DNA from 2 places in the Rahnella sp. CFA14(1/10) genome. Region 1 is predicted to be linked to the other one. Evidence: predicted binding sites of a transcription regulator. Region 1 holds the regulator's gene; the other holds the start of a gene.
The links. Region 1 encodes Fur, which represses iron uptake genes when iron is present. Its sites were predicted from a motif close to ATAATAATGAGAACNACTATCAA; they were not measured.

Region 1 (10,005 bases):
TAAAGATCCTGCCGATGGCCGCAAGGTGAAAGGTGTGATCCACTGGGTTTCGGCTTCAGAAGGTAAACCGGCTGAGTTCCGCTTGTATGACCGTCTGTTCAATGTTGCCAACCCCGGGCAGGCAGAAGATTTCCTGACCACAATCAACCCGGAGTCTCTGGTGATTGCGCACGGTTTTGTTGAACCGTCGCTGGTGGCTGCTCAGGCTGAAATCAGCCTGCAGTTCGAGCGTGAAGGTTATTTCTGCGCTGACAGTCGCTACTCCGGCGCGGAACATCTGGTATTTAACCGTACCGTGGGCCTGCGTGATACATGGGCAAGTAAACCGGTCGCATAAAAGTCATCGCGATAAGGTTTTAAAAACGCAGCTCAGGCTGCGTTTTTTTATGTCCGGGTTTTATTTTGCTACTGCAAAAAATTGGTTTTCGTCGCGAATTAATGTGTTCCCGATGTATGATTTTTAAACGCTCATTTCCAGTGCTTTCCGTGGCTGAAACGTTTTAACCTTTCCTCAGTAAAACTTAGTGACTTGTTTATTCTCTCTATTTAAATAATCTGTCGGTCTGATCCTGCCTTAAGACATATAGTTACATTTTTTCATCTTTATGTGCACTTTGTCATACTTCGATGATCAATGATTAATTACCCATTGATAATTCGCGTCGCGAAAAATACTCTTAATGTTGATTTAACCGGTTACGTCTCTGACGGCCGATTTTGATACCCGTTTGGGTTTTGCACGAAATTTTTAGTCAAAATGAGGAATCTCTATGCATAAGCACCTTAACAGGGGCAGGGGATCGGCTTACCTGAAACCTGCCATGTATTCTCTCGCCGGCACTTTACTGAGTGGCGGAATGATGTTTTCACACGAGGCCAGCGCGGCCGGTTTTATCGATGATTCCACACTGACCGGTGGCGTGTATTACTGGCAGCGTGAACGTGACCGCAAAGATTTGAACAAAACCAAAGAAGAAACCCGTCCGGATGGCTCAAAAGTCACCGTCAATAATTCCGACTACAACAAATACGCGACTAACCTTTCACACTCCACTGCTAACCTGAATCTCGATTTTTCCTCTGGTTATGCCTGGGACATGTTCGGTATCGACGTTGCGGCCTTCACCGCCATTGAATTAGCCGAAGCCAGTGACAGCACTCATCCAAACGAAATTGCATTCTCTTCTAAAAACCACGCTTATGACGAGGATTACTCAGGTGATAAAGGCGGGGTCAGTCTCTACAAAGCGGCCGGTAAATTTAAATATGGCGGATTCTGGGGACATGCGGGCTATATTCAGCCCACAGGGCAGACGTTGATCGCACCGCACTGGAGCTTCATGCCGGGGACTTATCGCGGTGCGGAAGCCGGGTATAAACATGATTTCGGTGATGCGGGTGAACTGAGTTTCTCCTATATGTGGGCCGACGAATATAAATCGCCCTGGCATCTGGAAATGGATGATTTCCGCCAGAATGATAAGAAAACCGGCGTTTCTTATATTCACTCCCTCGGTGCGAAATATGACTTTAAAAATGACTTCGTGCTGGAAGGCGCGTTTGGTCAGGCTGAAAGTTATGTCGATCAGTACTTTGGCAAAGCCTCGTACAAAATAGATTTGCTGGGCAATCCGCTGACTACCAGCTATCAGTTCTATGGGGCAGAAGATCGTATCAGCGACAAAAATGATCCAAACAGTTTGTATGATGGTCTGGCCTGGTTGCAGGCATTAACTTTCGGCTATACCACGGGTCAGTTCAACTGGCGTCTGGAAGGGACGATGGTGAAAGCGGAAGGGAACCAGGGTTACTTCCTGCAACGTATGACGCCGACGTATTCCTCTTCAAACGGCCGTCTTGATGTGTGGTGGGACAACCGTTCGGACTTCAACGCTAACGGTGAAAAAGCAGTATATGCAGGCGTGTTGTATGACCTGGCAAAATGGGATTTACCGGGCTTAGCCGTCGGTGGCTCCTATGTTTATGCATGGGATGCCAGGCCGAGCACTAACGCGGCTTACGACCAGAGTCAGCGCCTGAAAGAAAGCGCCTGGAGTCTGGATGCGCTGTACACCATTCAGGAAGGCCGTGCGAAAGGGACATTGTTCAAACTGCATTACACCCAGTATGACAATCATTCGGATATTCCAAGCTGGGGCGGCGGATACGGCAATATTTTCCAGGATGAAAAAGACGTGAAATTCATCGTTATCGCTCCATTCACTATTTTCTGAGGTCGCTATGTCGATGAATAAATTATTGATGACCGTGGTATCCGCTGTTCTGCTGGCGGGTTGTGCGCCGACAGCCGGTCAGGCTGAAATATCCAAAACGCGTGAGGCTTACAGCGCCTGTATTAATACAGCGGAAGGCAATCCGGATAAACTGGCATCCTGTCAGGCGGTGCTGAATGTGCTGAAACAGGAAAAAGCCCACCAAAAATTTGCGGAACAGGAAACGGTTCGCGTGGTGGATTACCAGCAGTGTCTTACGGCACGCAAAACCGGTAATGGTCAGGCGTATGCCGCAGATTGCGGAAAGATATGGCAGGAAATCCGGGCCAATAACGCTCCGAAACCGTAAAACGAATCGCAGAAATCAAACCCCGGCGTGCCGGGGTTTTTTTAGGGTTGCTGAAATCCAGACATAAAAAAACCGCTTTTCAGCGGTTAATGAATTCACAGCCTGTCGGCAACGGGGTTGCCACATGCCATATTAGTGCGCAGGTTTATCGTTGTGCAAAGACTCATCTTCGCGGCAATCACCTGCTTCACAATGACCATAGAGATACAGACTATGGTTGGTCAGTTTGATGCCGTGTTTCTTAGCAATCTCACGCTGACGGCCTTCAATATACTCATCACGAAATTCGATTACACGTCCGCAATCCAGGCAGATGAGGTGATCGTGGTGATGCTGCTGAGTCAGTTCGAATACGGACTTGCCGCCTTCGAAATTATGACGGGTAACGATACCGGCGTCGTCGAACTGGTTCAGAACGCGGTAAACCGTTGCCAGGCCAATTTCTTCACCCATATCAATTAATTGCTTGTAAAGATCTTCCGCACTAACGTGATGACCTTCCGGCGCTTGCAGCACTTCCAGGATTTTGAGGCGCGGAAGCGTGACTTTTAAGCCAGCTTTCTTCAGTGCGGTGTTGTTGTCAGTCATGCGGATTCAGTCCTGTTACTATGTGCTAATCAAGTTGAGGCATGCAGCCTGTGGCATCGGCGGCACAAATTATTCGTTTAGTCTCTTCGTTTACGCAAGTGTGCCAATTGTCGTCAACGATAGCCTGTTAATAAAGATCACAATTTGCCGGTCACATTGGTAATGCAACGACTTGATCGATAGAAAAAACAGAGGAACTCAGTGTACCTTGATACGACCGAAAGTTACAATTTTGTAGCAGTTAAATTGTTAATTTCAGTAATAGTTTGGCCCTTCAATTGTAGAATAAATCCTCAGGGCCAACAGGGTTTTTAGCCAATAATTTCAGAAAGGCTGAGTTCTTCTGTGATCTGTTTCACCCAGGCATCAACACGTTCACTGGTCAGTTCCGGCTGGCGATCTTCGTCAATTGCCAGGCCTATGAAATGCTTATCATCAGCCAGGCCTTTAGAGGCTTCAAAGTGATACCCTTCGGTAGGCCAGTGTCCGACAATCACTGCGCCGCGTGGCTCAATGATATCGCGCACGGTGCCCAGTGCATCGCAAAAATATTCGGCATAGTCTTCCTGGTCACCACAGCCAAACAGTGCAACCAGCTTACCTTCGAAATCTATCTCTTCCAGCGTTGGGAAAAAGTCGTCCCAGTCACACTGCGCTTCACCGTAATACCAGGTTGGAATACCGATAAGCAAAATATCGAATTTTTCCAGATCCTCTTTGCTGCTCTTCGCAATGTCATGCACCTCTGCAACATCTTTACCCAACTGTTTCTGGATCATTTTTGCGATGTTTTCGGTGTTACCTGTATCGGATCCAAAGAAGATACCTACAACGGCCATAAGATTACCTAACCTCTTGTTCTCAATGAAGTGCTCTGCAACGCAGGCAATAATAATGCAGATGATAGCAAACTCGTGCGGCGGAGAATATGCTTCTGCTCGCCTTCTTAGCTGGGGAATAAGTTTATCGGGCAATATTTTTAAGTGTTATCGCCTTTGTGTGCTTTCACGCAGGGTGCGTTAACCTCAGGCTGAATAAGGTCAAACGCAAATTGAAGAAATAAGTCGTCACAATACTAAATTTCGAGAATATTCCGCCGATAGATGATGCGAGAGCAATCTCAACATAATAAAGAAATCGATGCCCGGAGAGGTGTTCAAACATGTCCTGGGGCACTTGCCTGCTGGTTACCTGTCTTGATTCTCCGCATCCCCCTCAATCCTCAGGCCAGAAACAGTCATGTTTCGAGAGAGGCATATCGTGCAGTTTTTAAAAAATATTACCATCAGGGCCGCTTTGTTAACAATTCTTGGCATTTTTTGTGTCATGTGGGCGGGTGTTTCCCTATACACCGTTACCTCCCTTGACACACTGACCCAAAATACCAAAAACAGTACCGAGCTGGTCAATAATATGGCGCTGATCAATAAAGGAAATGATCAGTATTTCCGTACCGTAACTCGCCTTACGCGTGCCGTCGCACAGCTTCAGGCCGATCCGTCAAAAGGTCCGGAAATTTTTGATACCGCCAAACAATCCCTCACCGGGCTGACCCAGGCACTGGCTAATTTTAAAACGGCGCCGCATCCGGGGCTGGAAGATGTTGCCGTGCAGGAACTGATCACCAATTGGGAAAATCTGATTACCCAGGGCGTCACGCCAATGTTCGACGCAGCCTTCAGTAAGAACACGGAGTTATATAACCAGTTAGCCAACACTACCGTACCTGCACTGAGCCGCAGTTTTGGTGTCTCGATGGACAAAGTCGGCGGTCAGATCGCGGTAGATTTTGATGCATCGCAACGGCAGTCTGCCCATCTGACCTCATTCAGCAAAGTGATTCTGCTGACGGCCTTTGGTATCGGGCTGGTGATCTTATTACTGACTGACCGTTATCTGGTCATGGCGCTGGTGAAACCCTTGGATAAAATCCGTGATCACTTCGCGGTGATAGCAAGCGGCGATCTGACACTTTATCTGGATGAGTTCGGTAAAAACTGCGCCGGTAAGCTGATTCCGTTACTGAACCTGATGCAGTCTAGCCTGGTGAATACCGTTCAGACCATCCGCAACTGCACCAATCACATCTATCAGGGCGCGTCAGAAATTTCAGCCGGAAACAACGATTTATCTTCCCGTACGGAAGAGCAGGCATCTGCACTGGAAGAAACCGCTGCCAGCATGGAAGAACTGACTGCGACGGTTAAGCACAATGCTGATAACGCTCATCATGCCAGCCAGCTGGTTATGGAAGCTTCTACCACTGCGCAGAAAGGTGGCAACATCGTGGCGGATGTGGTCAGCACCATGAAAGATATCTCCGGCAGTTCGAAGAAAATTGCTGAAATCACTTCCGTGATTAACAGCATCGCTTTCCAGACCAACATTCTGGCGCTGAATGCCGCAGTAGAAGCAGCACGTGCAGGCGAGCAGGGGCGTGGTTTTGCAGTGGTTGCCAGCGAGGTGCGCAGCCTGGCACAACGCAGTGCGCAGGCTGCAAAAGAAATCGAACAGCTCATCAGCGAATCGGTTTCCCGCGTCGACAGCGGCTCGAAACTTGTTGAAAACGCCGGTCAGACGATGAATGAAGTGGTGCGCTCAATTACGCATGTCACCGACATCATGGCGGAAATTGCGTCTGCGTCTGACGAACAAAGTAAAGGAATCAGCCAGGTAGCGGTAGCGGTCACAGAAATGGACAGCGTTACACAACAGAACGCCGCACTGGTAGAACAGGCGTCACAGGCCGCAGTATCGCTGGAAGAACAGGCTTCGTTGCTCAACAACGCCGTCGCAACGTTCAAACTGAAAGACAGCGTCACGAATGTGGGTTCACGTCCGGCGAAGTCGATTTCAGCACCCTTGTTGCGTCCTGATACCGGCAGGCTTTCGGCAAAAAGTGCTGAAAACTGGGAAACGTTCTGAGTGGGAAGACGTAAATTAGCGTGGAATAATTAAGAAAAACAAACGGGTAGCCTTATCGGGTTACCCGCTTTTCAATCAACCTTCATGACCGTTAAGATGCGACAGCAGCATCTCTTCAATCAATTCGCTACGACTGATATTGCGTTCTTCTGCCAGCTTATTGAGCATGTCAACAGCATCGGCATTCATTTTCAGCTCCACACGACGCAGGCCGCTCGCTTTATCGCGGCGTAACTGGTTGCGCTTATTGATCCTGAGCTGTTCATCACGGGATAGCGGATTTGTTTTTGGACGCCCCGGACGACGGTCATCTGCGAACAGATCAATCGTCGTGCGATCCAGTTGTTCTTTTGCCATAGGTAGAGGTACAACCAGGGAAGTTTTTACATCGGGAAACGGCAAGCCGTTCCTGACGAGCGTTTCACACATTTCGGGCTAAGAAACCCTGACCCAATTCACCCCCCGCGACTCACTGTGAGTAAAACGGGGCGGCAAAATTATAGCGCGCAATCATACACTGGCGCCCCAGGGGTTCACAACGCCTGATTGCCCTGATTTCATGATAACTTCTTAAGTTGTGCAGACTTTTTGCACAATTTATCCCCAGGATGTTAAACCTCAGGCCACATCGATGAAACGGTGCACAGCGCGCAGTACCGCATCGGGTCTTTCCGCATGCACCCAGTGACCGGCTCCCGCCACCACATGCGCTTTGGCCTGTGGAAACTGGCGGGCAATCGCGTCGCGATATTCATCCTGCACATACGGCGATAAGCTCCCGCGGATAAACAGCGCCGGATGATCCCATGCTGGCACATCTTCCCAGCCGGTAATGGTTTCGTATTCACTGAGCAGCACGGGCACGTTGAAGCACCATTCGCCCTGGCGGAAGGATTTAAGCAAAAACTGGATCACGCCGTCTTCCTTTATATACTGGCGCATACAGTCGCTGGCAGACGTGCGGTCACGGAGTCTTGCGTCGGTCACAGCGTTAATGGCCGCGAAAATCTCATCATGACGACGGACGTGATAATCCACGGGGGCGACATCAATGGCGATCAACTTTTCGATACGATCGGGGATCCGTGCCGTCAGCGCCATCGCGGCTTTGCCGCCCATCGAATGGCCGATAACGATGATTTTTTGGAAACCAACAGCATCCAGCGTTTCTTCTAAATCTTGTGCCATGGCGGCGTAAGACATTTCATCAGAACGTCCGGACTGGCCATGATTACGCAAATCCACCTGTAACACGTTATGCTGTTGTCTCAGGTCACGGGCCAGAATACCCAGATTATCCAGGGTGCCGAACAATCCGTGGATAAGCAAAACCGGCAGTGCAGTGCTGCCAGTCACTTCAGATTCCTGCAGGCGATAATGTAATTTCATAGAGAAGTTCATACAGATAAACAATCTCATTAGGTTATCATGACTTGCGGATAATTTTTTAAAACAGAAAGTGTCTGCCAGATGCCTGAGCGGGATTTGACTACCAGGAACAGAACGGGCCGGAGCCTGCATGCAGCAAAATCGGGAAGTTGTCTGGATTTTACTTTGCAGCGCAATTCCCCTGTTTGTTACTGCGTAGAAATTTGTATAATCCTTTTGAATGAATTAAGTAGAAGAACAGTACTGGATAAAGATGAAAACTATTGAGGTTGACGAAGAACTCTACCGCTACATTGCCAGCCACACGCAGGCAATCGGTGAAAGTGCGTCTGATATTTTACGCCGTATGTTGAAGTTTACTGCCGGTCAGACCGCTCCTGACGCGCCAGCGACGACTTCTGTTATTGCCGGAACTGTTGCGCAGGAAAAACCTGCTGTCGCAGCGGCACCGACGTCGCGTGATAAAGTCCGCGCCGTCCGTGAACTGCTGTTGTCCGACGAATACGCAGAACAGACTAAAGCGGTTAATCGTTTTATGCTGATCCTCTCGACCTTGTATACCCTGAACCCTAAAGAATTTGCGACAGCGACCGACTCTCTGACCGGGCGCACGCGGACTTATTTTGCCGGTGACCAGCAAACCTTGCTGCAAAACGGCATACATACCAAACCTAAACACGTTCCCGGAACGCCGTATTGGGTTATTACGAATACCAACACAGGTCGCAAACGCAGCATGATCGAACACATCATGCAGCTCATGCAGTTCCCGGCGGAACTGACTGATAAAGTATGCGGCACCCTCTAATTTCAGCGTAAGGGAGAAGCGCCAGTGGCTAATCACCCCCGTGCAGGGCAACCTGCTCAGCAAAGCGATTTGATCAATGTGGCGCAGTTAACGTCACAGTATTACGTTCTGCAACCGGATCCGGCAAACACGGCACATGCTGTGAAATTTGGTACGTCCGGCCATCGCGGTAGTGCGTTGCGTCACAGCTTTAATGAAGCGCACATCCTGGCAATTGCTCAGGCGATTGCCGAAGTGCGTAAAGAGCAGGGTACCACCGGCCCGTGCTACGTGGGTAAAGACACCCATGCGTTGTCCGAACCGGCGTTTATCTCTGTGCTGGAAGTGCTGACCGCCAATGGCGTGGATGTCATTGTTCAGGAAGATAACGGGTTCACGCCGACCCCAGCGGTGTCGCACGCCATTCTGACGCATAATCGTCACGGCGGCGCGCTGGCGGATGGCATCGTCATCACGCCTTCACACAACCCACCGGAAGATGGCGGCATCAAATATAACCCGACCAACGGGGGGCCGGCAGATACTAATCTGACTTCCGTGATTGAGAAACGTGCTAACGCATTGCTGGCCGCAAAACTGGCAGGCGTGAAACGTCAGTCTCTGGATCTGGCGTGGAAAAGTGGCCATCTGCAAGCGAAAGATCTGGTTCAGCCGTTTATCGAAGGGCTGACCGATATCGTTGATATGGCTGCGATTCAGAAAGCGGGTCTGAAACTGGGTGTCGATCCGCTTGGCGGTTCCGGTATCGAATACTGGAAGCGTATCGCGGAACATTACCAACTGGATCTGACGCTGGTTAACGATGAAGTCGATCAGACTTTCCGTTTTATGCATCTCGACCATGACGGCGTGATCCGTATGGACTGCTCGTCTGAATCTGCAATGGCCGGTCTGCTGGCGCTGCGTGATAAATTCGATCTGGCCTTTGCCAATGACCCGGATTATGACCGTCACGGTATTGTGACGCCTGCCGGTCTGATGAACCCGAACCATTATCTGGCGGTAGCGATTCAGTATCTGTTCCAGCATCGTCCGCAATGGGGCAAAGAGGTTGCTGTCGGTAAAACGCTGGTATCGAGTGCGATGATCGACCGCGTGGTAGAAGATTTGGGCCGTAAACTGGTGGAAGTGCCGGTTGGGTTCAAATGGTTTGTTGATGGTCTGTTTGACGGCAGCTTCGGATTTGGTGGCGAAGAAAGTGCCGGGGCTTCTTTCCTGCGTTTTGACGGCACACCCTGGTCGACCGACAAAGATGGGATCATCATGTGCCTGCTGGCCGCAGAAATTACTGCGGTTACCGGCAAGAACCCGCAGGAACATTACAACGAACTGGCTGCGCGCTTTGGTGCACCAAGCTACAACCGTATTCAGGCACCTGCGACGCACGCGCAGAAAGCCGCACTGTCTAAACTCTCTCCTGAACAGGTGAAAGCTGACACACTGGCCGGTGACCCGATCACTGCCCGTTTGACCAACGCACCGGGTAACGGCGCGTCTATCGGTGGTCTGAAAGTGATGACCAAAAATGGCTGGTTCGCGGCGCGTCCGTCCGGTACGGAAGAAGCTTACAAGATCTATTGTGAAAGCTTCCTCGGTGCTGAACATCGTGAGCAAATCGAGAAAGAAGCGGTAGAAATCGTCAGTAAAGTGCTTGCTGACGCGAAATAAGCCGTTTTCTTTATCTCATCAAAGGCGCTGATTATTCAGCGCTT
Region 2 (10,005 bases), on a different contig from region 1:
ATAAAAAAGGAATTTATATTACCGTCAATATTACCGAGGGTGCGAAATATACCGTGTCCGGCGTGGTGGTGACCGGTGATATGGCCGGACATTCTTCCGAAATTGAAACACTTGCCACTATTCCTGCCGGTGAGTGGTATAACGGCGCGAAAGTCACCACAGTGGAAAGCGATATCAAAAATCTGCTGGGCCGCTACGGCTATGCCTATCCGCATGTCACGACGCAAAGCGACATTAATGAAACGGATAAAACCGTGAAACTGCGTATCAGCGTGGATACCGGCAACCGTTATTCGGTGCGACGCATTCGTTTTGAAGGTAATGACACCTCGAAAGATGAAGTGTTGCGGCGTGAAATGCGCCAGATGGAGGGCGCATGGCTGGGCAATGATCTGGTGCAAAAGGGCAAAGACAGGCTGAACCGTACCGGCTATTTCGAGTCGGTCGATGTGGATACGCAGCCGGTACCGGGTTCACAAGATCAGGTTGATGTGGTTTACAAAGTCAAAGAACGCAATACCGGTACATTCAACGTGGGTGTGGGTTACGGCACTGACAGTGGCATCAGTTATCAGCTCGGTGTGACGCAGGATAACTGGCTGGGCAGCGGTAATACGGTCAGCTTTAGCGGTACACGTAACGCTTATCAGACTTATGTCGAAGTCTCGACGACTAACCCGTATTACACCGTTGATGGTATCAGCCTCGGCGGTAAAGTGTTCTACAACCATTACGACGCAGAAGATAACGATCTGGCGGCGTATAACCTGCAAAGTTACGGCACGGGCGTGAATCTCGGTCTGCCGGTCAGCGAAAATAATACGCTGAATCTGGGGCTGGATTACGTTCACAGTACGCTGAGTGATATGGAGCCGCAGGTAGCGGTCTGGCGCTATCTCAATGCCAGCGGCGTACAGCCGGGGCTGGTGACGACGTCTACCAGCAGTGATGCACAACTGAGCACCAATGACTTCTTCGCCAGCGCCGGCTGGGCGTATAACGATCTTAACCGCGGCTTCTTCCCGTCATCCGGCACGCGCGCCAGTCTGGTAGCAAAAGTCACCACGCCGGGCTCGGACGACAGCTATTACAAAATCACCTTCGATGCCAACCATTACATCCCGCTGAGTGACAAATCGGACTGGGTATTAATGGGCCGCGCCAAAGCCGGTTATGCGGCAGGCATTGGCAGCAACGAAGTGCCGTTCTACGACAACTTCTACGCGGGCGGCTCCAGCTCGGTTCGCGGTTTCTCCTCCAACACCATCGGGCCGAAAGCGGCGTATTACAAATGCAGCAGCGCTGACAACTCGTATTCCACCTGTCCGGTGACCAAATCGACTGATGCGGTGGGCGGTAATGCGATGGCGATTGCCAGCGCGGAACTGTATGTGCCGACGCCGTTCATCAGCGAGAAATACGCCAGTTCGGTCCGTACATCATTATTTGTCGACTCCGGCACGGTGTGGGATACAAAATGGAAAAATACCTCAGCGACCGAAGCCGCGGGTATTCCGGATTACAGTGACCCGACACATATTCGTGTTTCCAGTGGTATAGCGCTGCAATGGCAATCCCCGCTTGGCCCGCTGGTATTCTCTTATGCGCAGCCGCTGGTGAAATATGAAGGGGACAGCGCTGAGCAATTCCAGTTTAATATCGGTAAGACGTGGTGATAATAAATCCGTCTTACAAAGTTATTACTTTTTACAGACGCAATGAGAATAGAAAATAAATCATATTCAATTATAATGCCGGCATGATGTTTATTGAGCAACCCTTAGGGTAAAACATCATGCCATTATAATATTGTTGGAGTTCTTTCTTTTAAGGGCTGCCCCTGTGCGGCCCTTCTTTTTATGGGTTTATCACATCAGAAATAAGCGATTATTCTGCTTTGTGGTAATTTCCCTGCGCGTCGGCACTTTCAAAAATCATTGAAACGGAGTTTACACAATGGCGCAGATTCTTCTCGGTCAAATATTCTCCCTCAAAGACATGCCCCAGATGTGCCTTACAGTTCGCACAAACAATTTCTGTTCTGCGGCCATCGGCATCCGGTACACGTTCTACCGCACCCGGAATTTCATCGTCGAAAGCTGGCCAGCCGCAATGGGATTCGAATTTGTGTTCTGAGGAATACAGCGGCGCAGAACATCTTTTACAGACGTAGCGGCCCGGTGAAAAGTGGTCGTTATACTCACCGGTATTCGGGCGCTCTGTCCCTTTGTTTTCGATGACAAAACGTTCAAAATCATTCAGTTCTCTGTTCATTATCATTGCTCCTGGCAGGTGACATTGCAACTTTATAGTGTAGCTCTATATTGGGGCGATATATCAAGCTGCAAGTGCCCTTACGCCAAACCGTGCTGTTTCACACCATCGCCCGGCGACGGCGGCAGCGTGATACGGGTTTCAAAATCAGTCTGTTGCACAGGGTGATCAGATCAGCCTGCGCCGACTACAGAGAACGCGGCTCAGCCAGTACCGGCAGATAATACAGATGGCGTCAGCGCTGCTTCAGAGAACCTGATAATCAGAATGGGATCCTGGCAGGGGATCCCCTCCTGCCGCAGAATAAGGCATTTTTACTTCATCTCTTCTTCCATGACTTTACTGACTTTTTGCAGGGTGGATGCGACATCCTTAACACCAGCGGCTTCCTGGTTCTTCACCCAGTTGGCCTGGATGTCCTGATAGCCAGTCACTTCCTGCCAGTACGTGACTTCACTGTGTTGCAGAACGCGGACATTTGCACCGTCTTTACGCAGGGCATCCAGTTGCGGTTCAACGCTGTGATCCATCATCGAACCGGCAACTTTATAAGCGGTATTAGCGGCGCGTGTGATGGCGTCCTTATCTTCCTGCGCCAGTCCGTTCCAGACTTTATGGTTCATCACCAGAAGGTAAAGATGACCCAACCACAGTTCTTTCGAGACTATAACCTCCGGTGCCATCTTCTGGATTTTCAGATCATAACCGCTGTCAATGTTGACCAAAATGCCGTCGAGTTTACCGGTCTTAAATGCATTTACCGTTTGTTCGCCCCACGGTGTGGTCACTGGGGTCGCGCCCGCATTACGCAGGAAGTTCTGATGCCAAAAACTGGCTGAACACCAAGCGGTGCCTTTGATATTCTGCAGTTTCTCCAGCGGATGTGTGCTGAAAAAGGCCACCGGATAACCTGTTGAGAGAAAAATATCTACCACACCATTCTTTGCCAGTTCAGCGGGGAAGGCTGGGATTTCGGCGTATACGCGGCGGAAGAACGCTATCTGTTTATCGCCGGATGGCCCTGTCGGAAAACTTTTGAAAAGCTGATGCAGTGGTAACTCTTTGGCGGTATATTCCGGCACCACAATGCCAATATCTGCATTGTTTCCTTCGCGCACAGTGCGCAATGCATCGTAGCCGGTAGAGAGTTCGCCACCCCAGTGCTCTTCAATTTTCAGGCGCCCATGGGATTCTTTTTCAATCGCCGGAAATAATACATCTTTGATAAAGCGGGTGCGCATTGCGCCCAGCGGTTCGTGATCGGTGTATCGCAAGGTCGTGGCAGAAACAACCGCCGGTAACAAGAGTAAAGCGAGGGCAAGTGCCAGAGGTTTTCTGATTAAGTCCATGTAATCTCACATTTCGGTTGGGTAAAACCAGAGTTTATCTGCTGAACCCCAATGTGGACGTGCGTGAAAACAGGTTATTTGCGTAAAATTAAAAAAGCGTCATGTTTGCACATGACGCTCCTGATTTTGCCCGGTTGAGTATTATCGGTTAGAAATCGACGTTCACACCCAGCTGGAAGCTGCGCCCCGGCATCACGGCCAGCGCTTTATTGTATTCATCCTGATTAGTGGTTTCGGTCAGCGTACGGCTGCTCAGGTAATCCCAGTATTTGCGGTCGGTGATGTTGTAAACACCGCCGCTGAGCTTGACGTTCTTCGCGACTTTCCAGTAGGCCGTTGCATCCACCATACCGTAACCCGGCACATTCATGTATTCGGTGGTGGAGCCGGTGATTGGCGTACCGGCATTGGTATAGCTCTGTCGGCTGGTCGCTTCGGCTTTTTTGCCTTTCACGAAGGTTGCCGTCAGGGCGGTTCCGTAGACGCCGGATGGCGCATCCCATGCCACGCCTGCCACAAATTTCATTGGCGGTACGCTGTCGAGATCCACGTATTTGTCACCGTCGTAGCTGGATTTCGATTCACCCTTGGCATAACCCAGTGCGAAGGTGGTGCTCAGGCCATCAACGCGGCTAAACCAGGTGCCGTAGTTAATTTTGGTACTCAGATCGCCACCGTAGATAAACGCTTCATCGCGGTTTTCTGCCTGATAAATTGTATAGATATTGGATGGCACGTTGGTGAACATACCCGGGCTGCCCGCGCGGGTGTAACGGGTATTAGCAATGAAGTTTTTGTAGGTGTTATAGAAGAGGGAAGTCCTGAAGGTCACGCCTTCCGTGGCTTCGCCTTTCATACCCCATTCAAAGTTATTGCTGGTTTCGGTTTTCAGGTCAGTGTTACCGATCAGCGCATACTGACCACGTCCTGCATAGTTAGAACCGAGGTTCCAGGAACCGTAAAGCTGGCTGGCATCCGGGAACTGCGCGCCGCGCTGGTACTGCAGATAAGTCATCAGTTTAGGGGTGATGTCATAGGTGAAGGCCAGCGATGGCAGAGCCTGCGTATCGGAGTTGGCTTTACCGTACAGGGTGGAAACCTGATCTTCAGAAACGATGCTGTTAGACAAGTCTGACAGATTTTGTGCCTTGGTATTCTGATATGCGACACGCACCGCAGGCACTACAGAGAAGTTATGGCCGCCGAGGTCAAACTTAACGGTGTCTTGCAGGAAGCCGCCGAGGATATACGTCCGGCTGTTGGCTTCCGGTTGCATGATGGTCGTGAAAGCACTTTGGTCCGGGCTTTCGCGGAACGGACGTTCGGTGTTGGACACGCGACCGTTGATACCGGCACTTAACTCATGGCGACCCAGCGTTTTCAGCCAGCTGGTTTCTGCGCCGTAGGTGTTTACGTCGTAGTTCGAGTAGACATTCATCATCTGCTTGCTTTCGTTTGGCAGATAAGTGTTGTCGTGCGCCTGAGTATATTGGTAATAGACTTTCGAGACGATGGCATCCACGTAATCGTTGAACGGCGTCCATTCGTCTTTCAGGCTTGCACCCCAGCGGCGGGTGTTACTTTGCTGCTGTGCGGTGCCGAGAATCGCGCTGCCCGCGTTGTTCCAGGTATCGTAATGGGTGTGGTTTACTTTTTCGTAGTAATCAAGGGTGCCGGTGACTTTATGGGCGTCATTAGGCTGCCAGATTACCGACGTCATGATGGCGTCAGAGTGCCAGTTGGCCGGATACGCATCCAGCGTTCCGCTGTTGTTGCTGGTTTCCTGACCGTCGCGGCGGCTGATGGCGATCAGGCCACGCAGGGTTTCGTCACCGGCGGCAGCGGTGATGCCGTTGTGCCAGGAACGGTCTGAGGAATCATAATCAGACTGGTAACCGAAATAAGTTTCCTTGCCCGGACGCAGGTAATCGTCGGCAGATTTTGGCAGGAAGGAAACGGCACCACCGATTGAGGTGTTGGCACGGTCGGCTGATGTGGCACCGGATTCAATATCCACCTGACCATAAATATACGGGTCAATGTAATCACGGCCAATACCAAAGGTATTCAGCCCCGCACGACTGACGTAGCTGCGCCCGGTGGCGCTTGGCTGCGGAATACCGTCGACATCAATGCCTACGCGGTTGCTTTCCAGGCCGCGAATGTTATAGCCGGTATAACCGCTACGGTCAAAACCGCTTTTGCCGTTGCCGGAGCCGCCACTCGCGCCGGTCGCGGTGATCAGCGGCTCATAACGCATAATAGTCCCGAAATCATTACCGCCTTTGCGCTGCATTTCGGCTGCTGTGAGGGTGGTTTTCGAACCCGGTTTTTTATCCGGCATCGTTTCGGTGACCGTCATGACTTCTTCATTGTTCTGCGCCAGATCCTGAGCTGTACGCACCGCCGGTTTTTTTTTGATGGCTTCAGAAGATTGCGTATTGTTTGCGGTGAGATCGGTATTGTCTTTCACGGCTTCCGCTGCATTTACATGAAATGTGGTGGTGAGAATCGTCCCCATGAAAATGACGTTTTTCACTAAACCCTGCTGTGTAAAGGATGTGAACATTTGTTTTTGTCCTGCACTAATTTTTAGAGTTCTGCTCGCATTTACTGCCTTTCGACAAAACAGACGCACTGGTCATCTGCATTCAATTCTTCCCTGAAAAAGCCATTATCCTTATAAAGTATGGGCTTACCTGGCGTCAGCGCCCATCCCGGCTTTTTGAGAATGATAATGATACTGATAATTGTTATCAACAAAATGATATAAAAAAATGCATTCCTTAACAAAATTTATCCCGTCTGTTCTCAGGGAGAGATAAAGGTGAGGTGAAAAACACAGGGAAAAGAAGACAGCGCATTACACTTTATGGGGTTGAATAAAATATAGCTAAGATATATCTTTCAACAAAACTTACGCATAAGAGAGAAACTGATGGCACAACATCGCACTGAAACCCCTGCCGCAAACTTGCCGGTCCGTGTCAAAAATGATCTGGTTTTCCGTCATATCACGGTCAAACAGAGTGAAAGCCTATCAGGCTGTTTTAAAAGGATTATTTTAAGCGGTGACGCGCTGAAAGGTTTTACGTCAGGCGGCTTTGATGACCATATCAAATTGTTTTTTCCGGCAAATCCGGGGGATGTGATTACGCCACCGACAGTGACCGAAGAAGGCATTGTGTGGGGTGAAGGATCCCGCCCGCTGAACCGCGAATATACGCCGCTGCACTTTGATGCTCAGAGCAACGAACTGACACTGGATTTCTATATTCACGACGGTGGTGTCGCCAGCGAATGGGCGGCCGGCGCAAAGCCGGGCGATAAACTGATCATTGGCGGACCGCGTGGTTCACTGATTATTCCTGCCGGTTACAAATGGCAGCTCTATATCTGCGACGAAACCGGTCTTCCGGCGGTGAAACGCCGTCTGCGCGAACTGAAACAGGCCGGTTCAGATGCCAATATCACCGTGCTGGCGAAAGTGAGAGATGTGAGTTGTGTCAGCTACTTAGATGAAGAAAATGATGTCAGCATCGACTGGATTATCAGCGATACGCACGGCGGTTATCAGGAAGAGGATGCGGTCGTGAAGAAGGTGAAAAGCCTGCTTCTGCCGGAAAGTGATTACTACATCTGGGCGACCGGTGAAGGCAAATTCGCGAAAGGGCTGAATGACTATTTCGTTGAAACCTGCGGACTCGATCCAAACTTCGTGCGTTGTGTGGCTTATTGGCATAATAAGTAACGATGATGAATCATAAACACCGCCGTGAAAGAATGTTCGAAACGGGTGACATCCGTCTGCTGATGCTGCATTTTTTGCAGCGGCGTTGCGCCCATGGTTATGAGCTGATCAAAGCCATTGAAGAATTATCTAAAGGTGAATACACGCCGAGTGCCAGTATCATTTATCCGAATCTGACATTTTTAGAAGAACAGGGGCTGATTTCAGCCAGTCAGGAAGAGGGCGGGAAGAAGCAATATTCGATCACACCGGAAGGTGCGCAGTCACTGGCCGGGCAGGAAGAACTGCTCGGCTCAGTGACAGAGAAACTGCATTCACTGGCGATTTTGTCAAACAATCGCAGTATTCCGGAAATGCAGCGTGCGATAAATAATATCCGCATGGCGCTTAATCTGCGGCTGGCGAAAGGCCCGATCGAACAGGAAACCTTGTATAAAATCACGGATGCATTAGATCGTGCGACCAAAGAAATTGAGCGCAGTTAAGCCGCACCTCAGAAAGTATAAAGCCTTCCGGTCGGAGGCATTATACTTTCAGGATAGTCACATCTCTTCAGGCCACGGCGTTAAGATCTCGTAACCGGTTTTCGTTACCGCAACCATATGTTCCCACTGTGCGGATAACGAGTGGTCTTTGGTGACCACGGTCCAGCCATCGGGCATGACTTTATTTTGTTTTTTACCGGCATTCAGCATCGGTTCGATGGTAAATAACATCCCTTCCTGTAAAACCAGTCCGCGGCCTTGCTCGCCGTAATGCAGCACTTGCGGATCTTCGTGATAACCCATACCGATGCCGTGTCCGCAATACTCTTCCACGATGGAAAAGCCTTCGCGTCTGGCGACAGCGGCAATCGCATAACCCACATCGCCAAGCGTTGCACCCGGACGCACCACTTCAATGCCCGCCATCATCGCTTCAAACGTGGTATCTACCAGACGGCGGGCCAGAATACCCGGTTCGCCCGCGTAATACATACGGCTGGTGTCGCCGTACCAGCCGTCTTTGATAAGCGCCACGTCGATGTTGACGATGTCGCCTTTTTTCAGCGCTTTGTCAGAAGGAATGCCATGACAAATGACGTGATTGACGGAGGTACAGGTGGTTTTCTGATAGCCGTGATAACCGATATTGGCCGGGATCGCCTGCAATTCATTGACGATAAAATCGTGGCAGATGCGATCCAGTTCATTGGTGGTGACACCCGGTACAACGTAGGGTGTGATCATATGCAATACACGCGCTGCCAGTTTGCCGGCAATACGGGCTTTATCGAGGCCTTCCGGCGTTTTGACCATGCGGTTATTATTGACGAAATACCGGCTATCTAAAGCATTATTCATTGCTTGCCTTCCTGTGTGTGGCACCCACGTTTAACAACGTGCGGATACTGCCTGCGTTTTCATCCGATTCCACGCTACACCGCACCAGCAATTGCGAAATTTCGCTGTGCGTCATGTCGGGGTGCGTTTCCATCAGCATGCCAATTTTCATCCAGTGCTCGGCCTGTGCGTTCATCGAACGCGTATAAGCCATGCTGGCAATACGCAAATTCTCGTGCATCAGTTCTGAAATCTTAATGATACCCATGGGTTGCCTCAGCAGTATACGAATCATATATATTTTATATACTACGCATAAAATAGATGAAACTCAACCGGCACGTTTCATGACACCTTTGGGACATTGGCGTATATTGTGGTGACTTTTCAATCTCTTATCTGAAATTTTTACTCTAAAAGGTTCACATGAAATCTACAAGTAAGTTACTTATCGGCCTTGTTTGTGTCATGGCGCTTTCTGGCTGCGCGCGTACCGAGCCGGTATCCACGCCGCATACCACGCTGGTAACACATAATTCAGAAAGTCAGATCAGGACCGCTATTATCGACGCAGGACAAAAACGTGGCTGGATAATGACGGATGGCGCACCGGGCGTAATTAACGGTCATCTGAATAACCGTGAGCACAAAGCCGATATCCGTATTACCTATAACACCAGCGGCTACACCATTAATTATGTCGGCAGCACTAACCTGCTGGCAGAGAAAGGCGAGATCCACCGCAGTTATAACCATTGGGTGAATAATCTCAACAATGATATTCAGATTCGCCTGGCATCCAGTGCCACAAAGTAATGAATATTTGAATTAAGTCTTCATCATCGGGTTATTCAGGTTTAACAAAAAGCAAAACGCCCCCGCTGAACAGACGGAGGCGTTTTGGCTACAGAGTCGAAGGGGAAAGCGCTTTACTGGCTCATTGCCCCTTTTTTCATGTTGTCTTTTGACATGGAATCTTTCGACATACAGTCTTTGCCCATACTGTCTTTCGCCATGTTGTCTTTGCTCATGCTGTCTTTTTTCATGCAATCTTTCGACATGTGGCCCATGGTGTCTTTCTTCGCCATTGCGTCAGCGGCATAAGTGGTGCTCACTGCGCCCATCATCAGACAAGCCGACATCATCATTACAGTTAACTTTTTCATGGTAAATCCTTCTCTTAGGTTTTGATATACAAAGGGTTTTATGGATAATGTTCAGCTTCCGCCGAACCAGTTGTAGCCCTGATCCTCCCAGTAGCCACCGGTAAATTTGTTTGTAATTTCAATCACTTCTATATGTTTTGGAT

Region 2: a site for Fur is predicted at 6,361-6,383, ahead of EVX52_RS06855 (siderophore-interacting protein). Genes of this name have one in related genera too.

Annotation. Positions count from the first base shown of each region.
Region 1 is NZ_SEWS01000001.1:672,208-682,212, reverse strand. Features, by position in the region: gene glnS (glutamine--tRNA ligase) at 1-337, shown strand, start outside; gene EVX52_RS03405 (OprD family outer membrane porin) at 822-2,234, shown strand; gene chiQ (ChiQ/YbfN family lipoprotein) at 2,248-2,583, shown strand; gene fur (ferric iron uptake transcriptional regulator) at 2,716-3,171, opposite strand; gene fldA (flavodoxin FldA) at 3,483-4,010, opposite strand; gene EVX52_RS03385 (methyl-accepting chemotaxis protein) at 4,432-6,096, shown strand; gene ybfE (LexA regulated protein) at 6,172-6,453, opposite strand; gene ybfF (esterase) at 6,715-7,497, opposite strand; gene seqA (replication initiation negative regulator SeqA) at 7,739-8,293, shown strand; gene pgm (phosphoglucomutase (alpha-D-glucose-1,6-bisphosphate-dependent)) at 8,318-9,961, shown strand.
Region 2 is NZ_SEWS01000003.1:30,881-40,885, forward strand. Features, by position in the region: gene bamA (outer membrane protein assembly factor BamA) at 1-1,676, shown strand, start outside; gene EVX52_RS06840 (methionine-R-sulfoxide reductase) at 1,888-2,274, opposite strand; gene dctP (TRAP transporter substrate-binding protein DctP) at 2,589-3,623, opposite strand; gene EVX52_RS06850 (TonB-dependent receptor domain-containing protein) at 3,772-6,144, opposite strand; gene EVX52_RS06855 (siderophore-interacting protein) at 6,562-7,374, shown strand; gene EVX52_RS06860 (PadR family transcriptional regulator) at 7,377-7,859, shown strand; gene map (type I methionyl aminopeptidase) at 7,917-8,672, opposite strand; gene EVX52_RS06870 (ParD-like family protein) at 8,710-8,964, opposite strand; gene EVX52_RS06875 (hypothetical protein) at 9,123-9,512, shown strand; gene EVX52_RS06880 (pentapeptide MXKDX repeat protein) at 9,626-9,862, opposite strand; gene EVX52_RS06885 (molybdopterin-dependent oxidoreductase) at 9,914-10,005, opposite strand, start outside.